DNA from 3 places in the Streptomyces sp. NPDC020807 genome. Region 2 is predicted to be linked to each of the others. Evidence: riboswitches for the same ligand, from Rfam matches in the RefSeq annotation. Region 2 holds a riboswitch; each other region holds the start of a gene.

Region 1 (3,250 bases), on a different contig from region 2:
CCAGGGTGTCGAGGCTGGGCGCGCCGCCCGTGCCCATGATCAGGCGGGAGGCGAAGTCCGCGCCGCCGAGGCGGAAGGTGTCGTCGGACATGGCGCTCAGCCTCCCTGGACCGCGGTCAGGACTTCCACCCGGTCGCCCTCGCCGAGGACCGTCGTCGCCCATTCCCCGCGCGGCACGACCGTCTCGTTGAGCGCCGCCGCCACGCCGGAGCGGGCCGTGGTGAGGGCGGTGACGAGGGTGTCCAGCGTGGTCGCCGGGGGGAGGTTCCTCGGCTCTCCGTTCACGGAGACGTTCACGGAGACCTTCACGTGCTCGGTCATGCGGGCTGCTCCTGGCGTGCGGGGGCGAATCGGCGGGGGGTGAAGGGGCGCGCCTCCGGCGGGAGGGTGCCCGTCGTGAGCACCTCCGCCATGACGTCGCCGGTGACGGGGGTGAGCAGCACCCCGTTGCGGTAGTGCCCGGTGGCCAGGTGGAGGCCGGGGAGGGCGGTGGGGCCGAGCAGCGGCGCGTTGTCGGGGGACGCGGGGCGCAGTCCGGCGCGGGTCTCGGTGAGCGGGAGCTCGGTGAGGCCGGGGACGAGTTCGTGCGCGTCGCGGAGGAGCTCGTACACGCCGCCCGCCGTCACCGTCGTGTCCCAGCCGAGCTCCTCGCTGGTGGCGCCGACGACGAGCTCGCCGTTGGCGCGCGGCACGAGGTAGACGTGGCTGCCGCGGACGACCGCGCGGACGGTCCGGGAGAGGAAGGGGGCGTACGGGGCGGGGACCCGCAGCCGCAGGACCTGGCCCTTCACCGGGCGGACCGGCGGAAGGGCCTCCTCCGGGACGCCCGCGAGCCGCCCGCTCAGGCTGCCGGCCGCGAGGACGACCTGGTCGGCCGTCAGTTCCTCGCCGCCGGTGAGTACGGCTCCGGCGGCCCGGTCCCGTACGACCGTCAGGCGCTCCGCGTGGGCGCGGTGGAAGACCACCCCGGCCCGCTCGCAGGCGAGGAGGAGCGCGTCGGCGAGCCGGCGCGGGTCCACCTGGTGGTCGCCGTCGACCCGGAGCCCGCCGCGCACGCCGGGCGCGAGCATGGGTTCGAGGCGGCGGCAGTCGCGGCCGCTGAGCCATTCCGACGTGAGGCCGCACCGGGTCTGGAGGGCGTGGAGTTCGCGCAGGTGGGCGCGGTCGTCGGCGTCGAGGGCGACGGCGAGGGTGCCGCAGGCCCGGTAGCCGGTGTCGTGACCGGTCGCCTCCTCCAGTTCGGCGACGAACGACGGATAGCGCTCCGCGGAGGCGAGGTTGAGACCGAGGAGGGTCTCCTCGCCGTAGTGGAGTTCGGTGACGGCGGCGAGCATCCCGGCCGCGACCCGCGCGGCGCCGCCGCCCGGGTCCGGGTCGGCCACGGCGGTGCGCAGGCCGCGCCGCGCGGCCCGCCAGGCCGTGACCAGGCCGATGATTCCGCCCCCGACCACGAGGACATCGGAAGAACGCATGGGCGTCCAGCCCCTCCCTTCGCCGGCATGACCCGGATCAGGTTCGTACGGTCGGAGGCCGGCCAGCCTCCCTCTCAGCCCGGTGCGTCCGGGCTCCCGCGAGTGCTTTACGCCCGCCAGACTAGCCCGCGTCGACGAGGGGTCACAGGCCCCTCCCTACCTGACGGGCCGTCAGATGCGTAAGGTGGACGGGTGAGCGAGCAGAAGCAGACCCAGCGGCACGTCGTGATCGTCGGCGCCGGAATGGCGGGCGTGCAGACCGCCGTCGCCCTGCGGGAACAGGGCTTCACCGGCCCCGTGACCCTCATCGGCGCCGAGCCCCACCAGCCCTACGACCGGCCCCCGCTCTCCAAGGCGGTCCTCCTCGGCAAGGCCGAGGACTCCGCCTTCGACGTCGACTTCGAGGAGCTCGGCGTCGAGCTGCGCCTCGGCCTCGACGTCCTCGGACTGCGCGCCGCCGACCGCGAGATCGACACCGAGGCCGGACCCGTCCCGTACGGCGCCCTCGTCCTCGCCACCGGCGCCCACCCGGTCAACCTGCCCGGCGCCGACGGCGTCCCCGGCGTCCACCTCCTGCGCACCCTCGACGACGCCGCCCGCCTGGCTCCCGTCCTGGAGCGCCGCCACACCGTCGTGGTCGTCGGCGCGGGCTGGATCGGCGCCGAGTTCGCCACCGCCGCGCGCGAGGCCGGCTGCGAGGTCACCGTCGTCGAGGCCGCCGACCGCCCCCTGGCCGGGGCCCTTCCCGCCGAGGTCACCGGCCCCATGGCCGGCTGGTACGCGGAGAACGGCGCCGAACTCCTCACCCACGCGCGCGTGGAGACGATCCGCCCCGGCACGCCCGGCCGGGTCGTCCTCGCCGACGGCCGCGAGCTGCCCGCCGACGCCGTCGTCGTCGGCATCGGCGCCCGCCCCGCGACCGGCTGGCTCGCCGGATCCGGCATCGCCCTCGACCCGAGCGGCGCCGTCACCGCCGACGACCGGCTGCGCACCAGCCTGCCCGGGGTGTACGCGGTCGGCGACTGCGCCTCCTACCCCTCCGCCCGCTACGGCGAGCGGCTCCTCGTCCACCACTGGGACAACGCGCTCCAGGGGCCCCGTACGGTCGCGGCGGGCATCGTCGCCGCCGACGTCACCGGCGCCGACCCGGACCCGTACGACCCGGTGCCGTACTTCTGGTCCGAGCAGTTCGGCCGCTTCGTCCAGTACGCGGGCCACCACGCCGACGCCGACGAACTCCTGTGGCGCGGCGACCCGGCCGGCGAGAGCTGGTCGGTCCTCTGGCTGCGTGACGGGGTCCCGGTCGCGCTGCTCGCCGTCGGGCGGCCCCGCGACCTCGCCCAGGGCCGCAAGCTCGTCGAGGCGGGCACCCCGGTCGACCGCGAGCGCGCCGCGGACCCGGCCGTTCCGCTGAAGTCGGCCGTCGCGTAGACCCGGCCGGAGGGCCCGAGTACCGACTGTCGGTCCGGGATGGCAGGCTTGTCCTGTGACCGAGATTGACGTGAAGATCGATGCGCTCGTCCCCGCCTGGCTCTACGTGCCCGACATCGGGGAGGCACTCGGCATCGACGTGCTGAAGGTGCGGCAGCTGATCAAGGACGGCCAGCTCATCGCGGTGCGCCGCGGAGAGAACAGGTCCCTGCAGGTTCCCGCCGCCTTCATCCAGGGCGACAAGATCGTCAAGGGCCTCGTCGGTCTGCTGACCGTCCTGCGGGACGACGGCTTCACCGACGAGGAGATGCTGGAGTGGCTCTTCACTCCGGACGAGAGCCTGCCGG
Region 2 (3,250 bases):
ACCATGCCCAAGCCCGGAGAACTCACTTTCGTCGCCCCCCGCGGAGCCAAGAAGCCGCCGCGGCACCTCGCCGACCTCTCGCCCGCCGAGCGCAAGGAAGCCGTCGCCGCGATCGGCGAGAAGCCGTTCCGCGCCAAGCAGCTGTCCACGCACTACTTCGCGCGGTACGCCCACGACCCCGCCGAGTGGACGGACATCCCGGCCGCCTCGCGCGAGAAGCTTGCCGGGGAGCTGCTGCCCGACCTCATGTCCGTCGTGCGGCACATCTCGTGCGACGACGACACCACCCGCAAGACGCTGTGGCGGCTGCACGACGGCACGCTCGTCGAGTCGGTGCTCATGCGCTACCCGGACCGGGTGACCATGTGCATCTCCTCGCAGGCCGGCTGCGGCATGAACTGCCCGTTCTGCGCGACCGGACAGGCCGGTCTCGACCGGAACCTGTCGACCGCCGAGATCGTGCACCAGATCGTCGACGGCATGCGCTCCCTGCGCGACGGCGAGGTCCCCGGCGGTCCCGCCCGCCTGTCGAACATCGTCTTCATGGGCATGGGCGAGCCGCTCGCCAACTACAAGCGGGTCGTCGGCGCCATCCGCCGCCTCACCGACCCCGAGCCCGACGGCCTCGGCCTCTCCCAGCGCGGCATCACGGTCTCCACCGTCGGTCTCGTGCCGGCGATGCTGCGTTTCGCCGACGAGGGCTTCAAGTGCCGCCTCGCCGTCTCGCTGCACGCCCCGGACGACGAGCTGCGCGACACCCTCGTGCCCGTCAACACGCGCTGGAAGGTCCGCGAGGTCCTCGACGCCGCCTGGGAGTACGCGGAGAAGTCCGGACGCCGGATCTCCATCGAGTACGCGCTCATCCGCGACATCAACGACCAGGCCTGGCGCGGCGACCTCCTCGGCCGCCTCCTCAAGGGCAAGCGGGTGCACGTCAACCTGATCCCGCTGAACCCGACGCCCGGCTCGAAGTGGACGGCCTCCCGGCCCGAGGACGAGAAGGCCTTCGTCGAGGCCATCGCGCGCCACGGCGTGCCGGTGACGGTGCGGGACACCCGAGGTCAGGAGATCGACGGTGCCTGTGGACAGCTGGCGGCCGCCGAGCGCTGAGCTTGTACTCTGTGCTCGCACACATCTTCATATTCCGACAGGGGAGCGCCACAGCGCTGAGAGTGCGGTAACCGTAGACCGCAGACCCTCTGAACCTTGCCCCGGTCATTCGGGGTAGGAAGTTCGGTCGTTTACTCAAGCTGTTGCGCCCTGCCCGCGTCCGGTCCCGCCGGTCGCGGGCAGGGCCGCGTCTCTTCCTGGTCATGCCCAGGAGGACATTCCAGTGAGCACCATCCCGGTGAGCATCAAGAAGGCCGCCGTCGTCGCGCTCGTCGCGGCGCTCGGCGTCACCACCCTCGCCGCGTGCGGCAGCGAGGACGCCCGTGAGGCGGCCGGCAAGAGCGACGCCCCGGCGCCGAAGAACGTCACCCTCGTGACCCACGACTCCTTCGCCGCCTCCAAGGAGGTCCTGGCGGACTTCACGAAGCAGACCGGCTTCACCGTCAAGGTCCTCAAGGCCGGTGACGCGGGCGAGGCCGTCAACAAGGAGATCCTGACCAAGGGCTCCCCGCAGGGCGACGTCTTCTTCGGCGTCGACAACACCCTGCTCTCCCGCGCCCTCGACAACGGGATCTTCGTCCCGTACGAGGCGAAGGGCCTGGACCGGGTCCCGGAGGCGTACCGGCTCGACAAGGAGCACCGGGTCACGCCGGTCGACTCCGGTGACATCTGCGTCAACTACGACAAGAAGTACTTCGCCGACAAGAAGCTCGCGCCGCCGGTGACCTTCGACGACCTGGCGAAGCCGGCGTACAAGGACCTGCTCGTCGTCGAGAACCCCGAGCGGTCCTCCCCGGGCCTCGGCTTCCTCCTCGGCACGGCCGCGAAGTACGGCGACGAGGGCTGGCAGGACTACTGGAAGAAGCTCAAGGCCAACGGCGTGAAGACCGTGGACAGCTGGGAGCTCGCCTACAACCAGGAGTTCTCCGGCTCGGCCGGCGGCAAGCAGGCCAAGGGCGACCGGCCGCTCGTCGTCTCCTACGCCTCCAGCCCGCCGGTCGAGGTGCTGTACGGCGAGCCGCAGCCGAAGGTGGCGCCGACCGGCGTCTCCACCGGCACCTGCTTCCGGCAGACCGAGTTCGCGGGCCTGCTGAACGGGGCGAAGAACCCCGAGGGCGGCAAGGCGCTGATCGACTTCCTGATCTCGAAGAAGTTCCAGGAGGACATGCCGCTCCAGATGTTCGTCAACCCCGTCGCGAAGGACGCGGCGCTGCCGGAGCTCTTCACGAAGCACGGCGTGGTCGTCGACAAGCCGGAGACCATGGCGCCGGACAAGATCGCCGCCAACCGTGACGCGTGGATCCAGCAGTGGTCGTCGCTCGTCGTGAAGTGACCCGTACGTGATCCGTGATGTGAAGGGGAGCGCGGCGCGGCTGGGCCTGATGGCCCTGCCCGTCGCGTTCTTCGCCGTCTTCTTCGCCTGGCCGGTCGTGTCGATCGTCGACCGGGGCCTCAGGCCCGACGGCTCCTGGGACCTCGGCAGGATCGGGGAGACCCTGACCCGGCCCGACATCCTGGACGTGCTCGGCTTCACGGTCTGGCAGGCGCTCGCCTCCACGGCCCTGACGCTGCTCGTCGCGCTGCCGGGGGCGTACGTCTTCGCGCGCTTCGACTTCCCCGGCAAGGGCGTGCTGCGGGCCGTCGTCACCGTCCCCTTCGTGCTGCCGACGGTCCTCGTCGGCACGGCGTTCCTCGCGCTCGTCGGCCGGAACGGGCTGACCGACGAGCTGTGGGGGCTGCGCCTCGACACGAGCGTGTGGGCGATCCTCCTCGCCCACGTCTTCTTCAACTACGCGGTCGTCGTCCGGACCGTCGGCGGCCTCTGGTCGCAGCTCGACCCGCGCCAGGAGGAGGCCGCCCGGGTCCTCGGCGCCTCCCGCTGGACGGCCTGGCGGACCGTGACCCTGCCCGCGCTGTGGCCGGCCGTGTCCGCGGCCGCCCTGATGGTCTTCCTCTTCACCTTCACCTCCTTCGGCATCGTCCAGATCCTCGGCGGGGACGCGTACTCCACCCTGGAGGCCGAGATCTACCGGCAGACCGCCCGGCTGCTCGACCTGCGCACGGCCGCCGTCCTCACCCTCGTGCAGTTCGCGGCCGTCGGCGCGATCCTCGCCGTGCACGCCCGGACGGTACGGCGACG
Region 3 (3,250 bases), on a different contig from region 2:
GTACATGATGCGAGAGTCGGTTCAGGCCGAGGTCCTGATGAGCTTCCTCGTCTCCGAGGAGCTCTGCTTCAAGATCCCGGTCGAGCTGCGATACGAGGCCCGGGATCCTTACGCGGTACGGATGACGTTCCACCTTCCCGGAGACGCGCCCGTGACCTGGGCGTTCGGTCGTGAACTGCTGCTCGACGGAATCAACCGCCCGAGCGGCGACGGCGACGTGCACATCGCGCCGACGGACCCGGAGGGGCTCTCGGACGTCTCCATCCGCCTCCAGGTCGGCGCCGACCGTGCCCTCTTCCGCGCCAGCGCGCCGCCGCTGGTCGCGTTCCTGGACCGGACGGACAAGCTGGTCCCGCTCGGTCAGGAAAGGACACTCGGCGACTTCGAGGACAACCTCGAAGCCGCACTCGGCCGGATTCTGGCAGAGGAGAACGCGGGCTGACCCCTGCCGAAAGTCCCTACTTCGCGCGCCGCCGCCGGCCGCCCCGTACCGCTGCCGCCCGGGAGTTCCCCTCGCCATCGGGCCCCGGCCGGTCGGCGGAGACCACCAGGGCCGCGAGGGCGGTGGTGACCGGCACCGAGGCGACGAGTCCGATCGAACCGACCAGCGTTCGGACGATCTCCACCGCGACCAGCTCGCTGTTGGCCACCGTGCCCATGCTGCTCTGCGCGATCGAGAAGAGCAGCAGGAGCGGCAGGGCGGCACCCGCGTAGGCGAGGACCAGGGTGTTCACCACCGAGGCGATGTGGTCGCGGCCGATCCGGATCCCGGCCCGGTACAGACCGCGCGGGCCCATGCGGGGATCGGCCTGGTGCAGCTCCCACACCGCCGAGGTCTGCGTGACGGTCACGTCGTCCAGGACGCCCAGCGAGCCGATGATCACGCTGGCGAGCAGCAGGCCGGACATGTCGATGTCCGGGTAGAGGCCGTGGATCAGGCCGGTGTTGTCATCGGTGTTGCCGCTGAGCGAGGCCCAGCCGATGAAGATCGAGCCGAGCAGCCCGATCAGCAGCAGCGAGACCAGCGTGCCGAGTACGGCGACCGAGGTGCGGGCCGAGAGCCCGTGGCACATGTAGAGAGCGATCAGCATGATCGCGCTCGATCCGACCACGGCCACGACCAGCGGGTTCGATCCGTCCAGGATCGCCGGCAGGATGAAGAAGGTCAGGATCAGGAAGCTCACCACGAGGGCGACGAGCGCCATGACGCCCCGCATTCGCCCGACGACCACCACCGCCAGCGCGAAGATCCCCGCGAGCAGGGCCATCGGCAGCTTCCGGTTCGCGTCCGTCACCGAGTACTGGAGGTCGTGCGGTGCGTCGGGGGCGTACGCCACCACCACGCCCTGACCCTCTTCCAGTTGGCGCGGCGCGTCGGGCTGCACGATCTCGGTGAACGTACGCCCCTTGTCCGGGCCGCTGGTGACCTCGATCGTCGCCTTCTCGCACTGCCCCTGCTGCGCGTTGACCGCCTCGCGGCCCTGCGCGGTCGAGGTGTCGCCGGTGGGCGGTACCTGGGCGGCGTTCACGTCTTTGCAGTCGACCTGCTCGACGGAGACGACCGTGCCCTGCTCGGTCTGCCTGTCGAAGCCGACCCCCGTGCGCTCGTGCGCCGGGGTGCCGCCTGGCCACAGGACCACGAGACCGACCACCACGGCGGTGGCGAAGGGGATCAGGACCGCGGCGATGACCTTGCGCAGATGCCGGGAGACGGGGGCGGCGGGGCCGTGGCTGTGGCTGTGACCATGACCGTGCGAGGTGCCGGGGGCATGATCGTGGCCGTGCGGCTCGGGTGTCTGCTGGGGGGAAGTCACCGACCGATCATCGCAAGAACGGCGAGGGCCCACTGTTCAGCACGCCAGGGATGGCGCTAGCGTGGTGACACCTTTGCACACGCGGGAGCTCGGAGCACCGGGCTGAGAGGGCGCTGATCACCGTACGCGCGTACTGAAGTACGTCGAACGGGAGGAGGCTGCGCCGACCGCCGAACCTGTTACCGGGTAATGCCGGCGTAGGGAGATTCGGTCTCATGACCATTCAGGATGCACGCACGCCTGCCTCCGACCAGAACAGCCCGCAGGAGCGCACGCCGGGCTGGCACAAGGGGTACGTCGAGGGTTCCCGCCCCGACATCCGGGTGCCGGTCCGTCAGGTGCACCTCACCAACGGCAAGGACGTGACGCTGTACGACACGTCCGGCCCGTACACCGACCCCACCGTCGACACCGACGTGCGGCGGGGCCTCGCGCCGCTGCGCGAGAACTGGATCATCGCGCGCGGCGACACCGAGGAGTACGCCGGCCGCCCCGTCCGCCCCGAGGACGACGGCATCAAGCACACCTCGCCGCGCGGCGGCGGGCTCAAGAACCTCGACGCCGTCTTCCCCGGCCGCCCGCGCCTGCCGCGCCGCGGCCGCGACGGCCAGGCGGTGACCCAGCTCGCGTACGCCCGCCGGGGCGAGATCACCCCGGAGATGGAGTACGTCGCGATCCGCGAGAACGTCTCCCCCGAGGTCGTGCGGGAGGAGATCGCCGCGGGTCGCGCGGTGCTCCCCGCGAACGTCAACCACCCGGAGATCGAGCCGATGATCATCGGCAAGCGGTTCCTGGTGAAGGTCAACGCCAACATCGGCAACTCGGCCGTCACCTCCTCCATCGAGGAGGAGGTGGAGAAGATGACCTGGGCGACGAAGTGGGGCGCCGACACGGTCATGGACCTGTCCACCGGCCGCAACATCCACACCACCCGCGAGTGGGTGCTGCGCAACTCCCCCGTGCCGATCGGCACCGTGCCGCTCTACCAGGCGCTGGAGAAGGTCGACGGCAAGGCCGAGGACCTGACCTGGGAGATCTACAAGGACACGGTCATCGAGCAGGCCGAGCAGGGCGTCGACTACATGACGGTCCACGCCGGCGTGCTCCTGCCGTACGTGCCCCTCACCGCGCGCCGCAAGACGGGCATCGTCTCGCGCGGCGGCTCGATCATGGCCGCCTGGTGCCTCGCGCACCACAAGGAGAACTTCCTCTACACGAACTTCGAGGAACTCTGCGAGATCCTCGCGGCGTACGACGTCACGTACTCGCTCGGCGACGGCCTGCGCCCCGGCTCGATCGCGGACGCCAACGACGAGGCGCAGTTCGCGGAGCTGAAGACGCTCGGCGAGCTGAACACGATCGCCAAGCGGCACAACGTGCAGACGATGATCGAGGGCCCGGGCCACGTCCCGATGCACAAGATCAAGGAGAACATC

What was found. Region 2 has a riboswitch for thiamine pyrophosphate ahead of AB0G79_RS19375 (thiamine ABC transporter substrate-binding protein). Riboswitches for the same ligand answer to the same signal wherever they lie in the genome.
Region 1: linked by a shared signal. The riboswitch ahead of thiO (glycine oxidase ThiO) and the one ahead of AB0G79_RS19375 (thiamine ABC transporter substrate-binding protein) in region 2 are both predicted to bind thiamine pyrophosphate.
Region 3: linked by a shared signal. The riboswitch ahead of thiC (phosphomethylpyrimidine synthase ThiC) and the one ahead of AB0G79_RS19375 (thiamine ABC transporter substrate-binding protein) in region 2 are both predicted to bind thiamine pyrophosphate.

The regions. Positions count from the first base shown of each region.
Region 1 covers NZ_JBFADU010000004.1:58,401-61,650, reverse strand. The annotation lists gene AB0G79_RS08120 (thiazole synthase) at 1-91, opposite strand, end outside; gene thiS (sulfur carrier protein ThiS) at 97-321, opposite strand; gene thiO (glycine oxidase ThiO) at 318-1,472, opposite strand; TPP riboswitch at 1,470-1,582, opposite strand; gene AB0G79_RS08105 (FAD-dependent oxidoreductase) at 1,665-2,903, shown strand; gene AB0G79_RS08100 (Rv2175c family DNA-binding protein) at 2,959-3,250, shown strand, end outside.
Region 2 covers NZ_JBFADU010000012.1:98,473-101,722, reverse strand. The annotation lists gene rlmN (23S rRNA (adenine(2503)-C(2))-methyltransferase RlmN) at 4-1,110, shown strand; TPP riboswitch at 1,140-1,249, shown strand; gene AB0G79_RS19375 (thiamine ABC transporter substrate-binding protein) at 1,349-2,443, shown strand; gene AB0G79_RS19370 (iron ABC transporter permease) at 2,493-3,250, shown strand, end outside.
Region 3 covers NZ_JBFADU010000001.1:223,497-226,746, reverse strand. The annotation lists gene AB0G79_RS01100 (SsgA family sporulation/cell division regulator) at 8-442, shown strand; gene AB0G79_RS01095 (YibE/F family protein) at 459-1,814, opposite strand; TPP riboswitch at 1,886-2,035, shown strand; gene thiC (phosphomethylpyrimidine synthase ThiC) at 2,030-3,250, shown strand, end outside.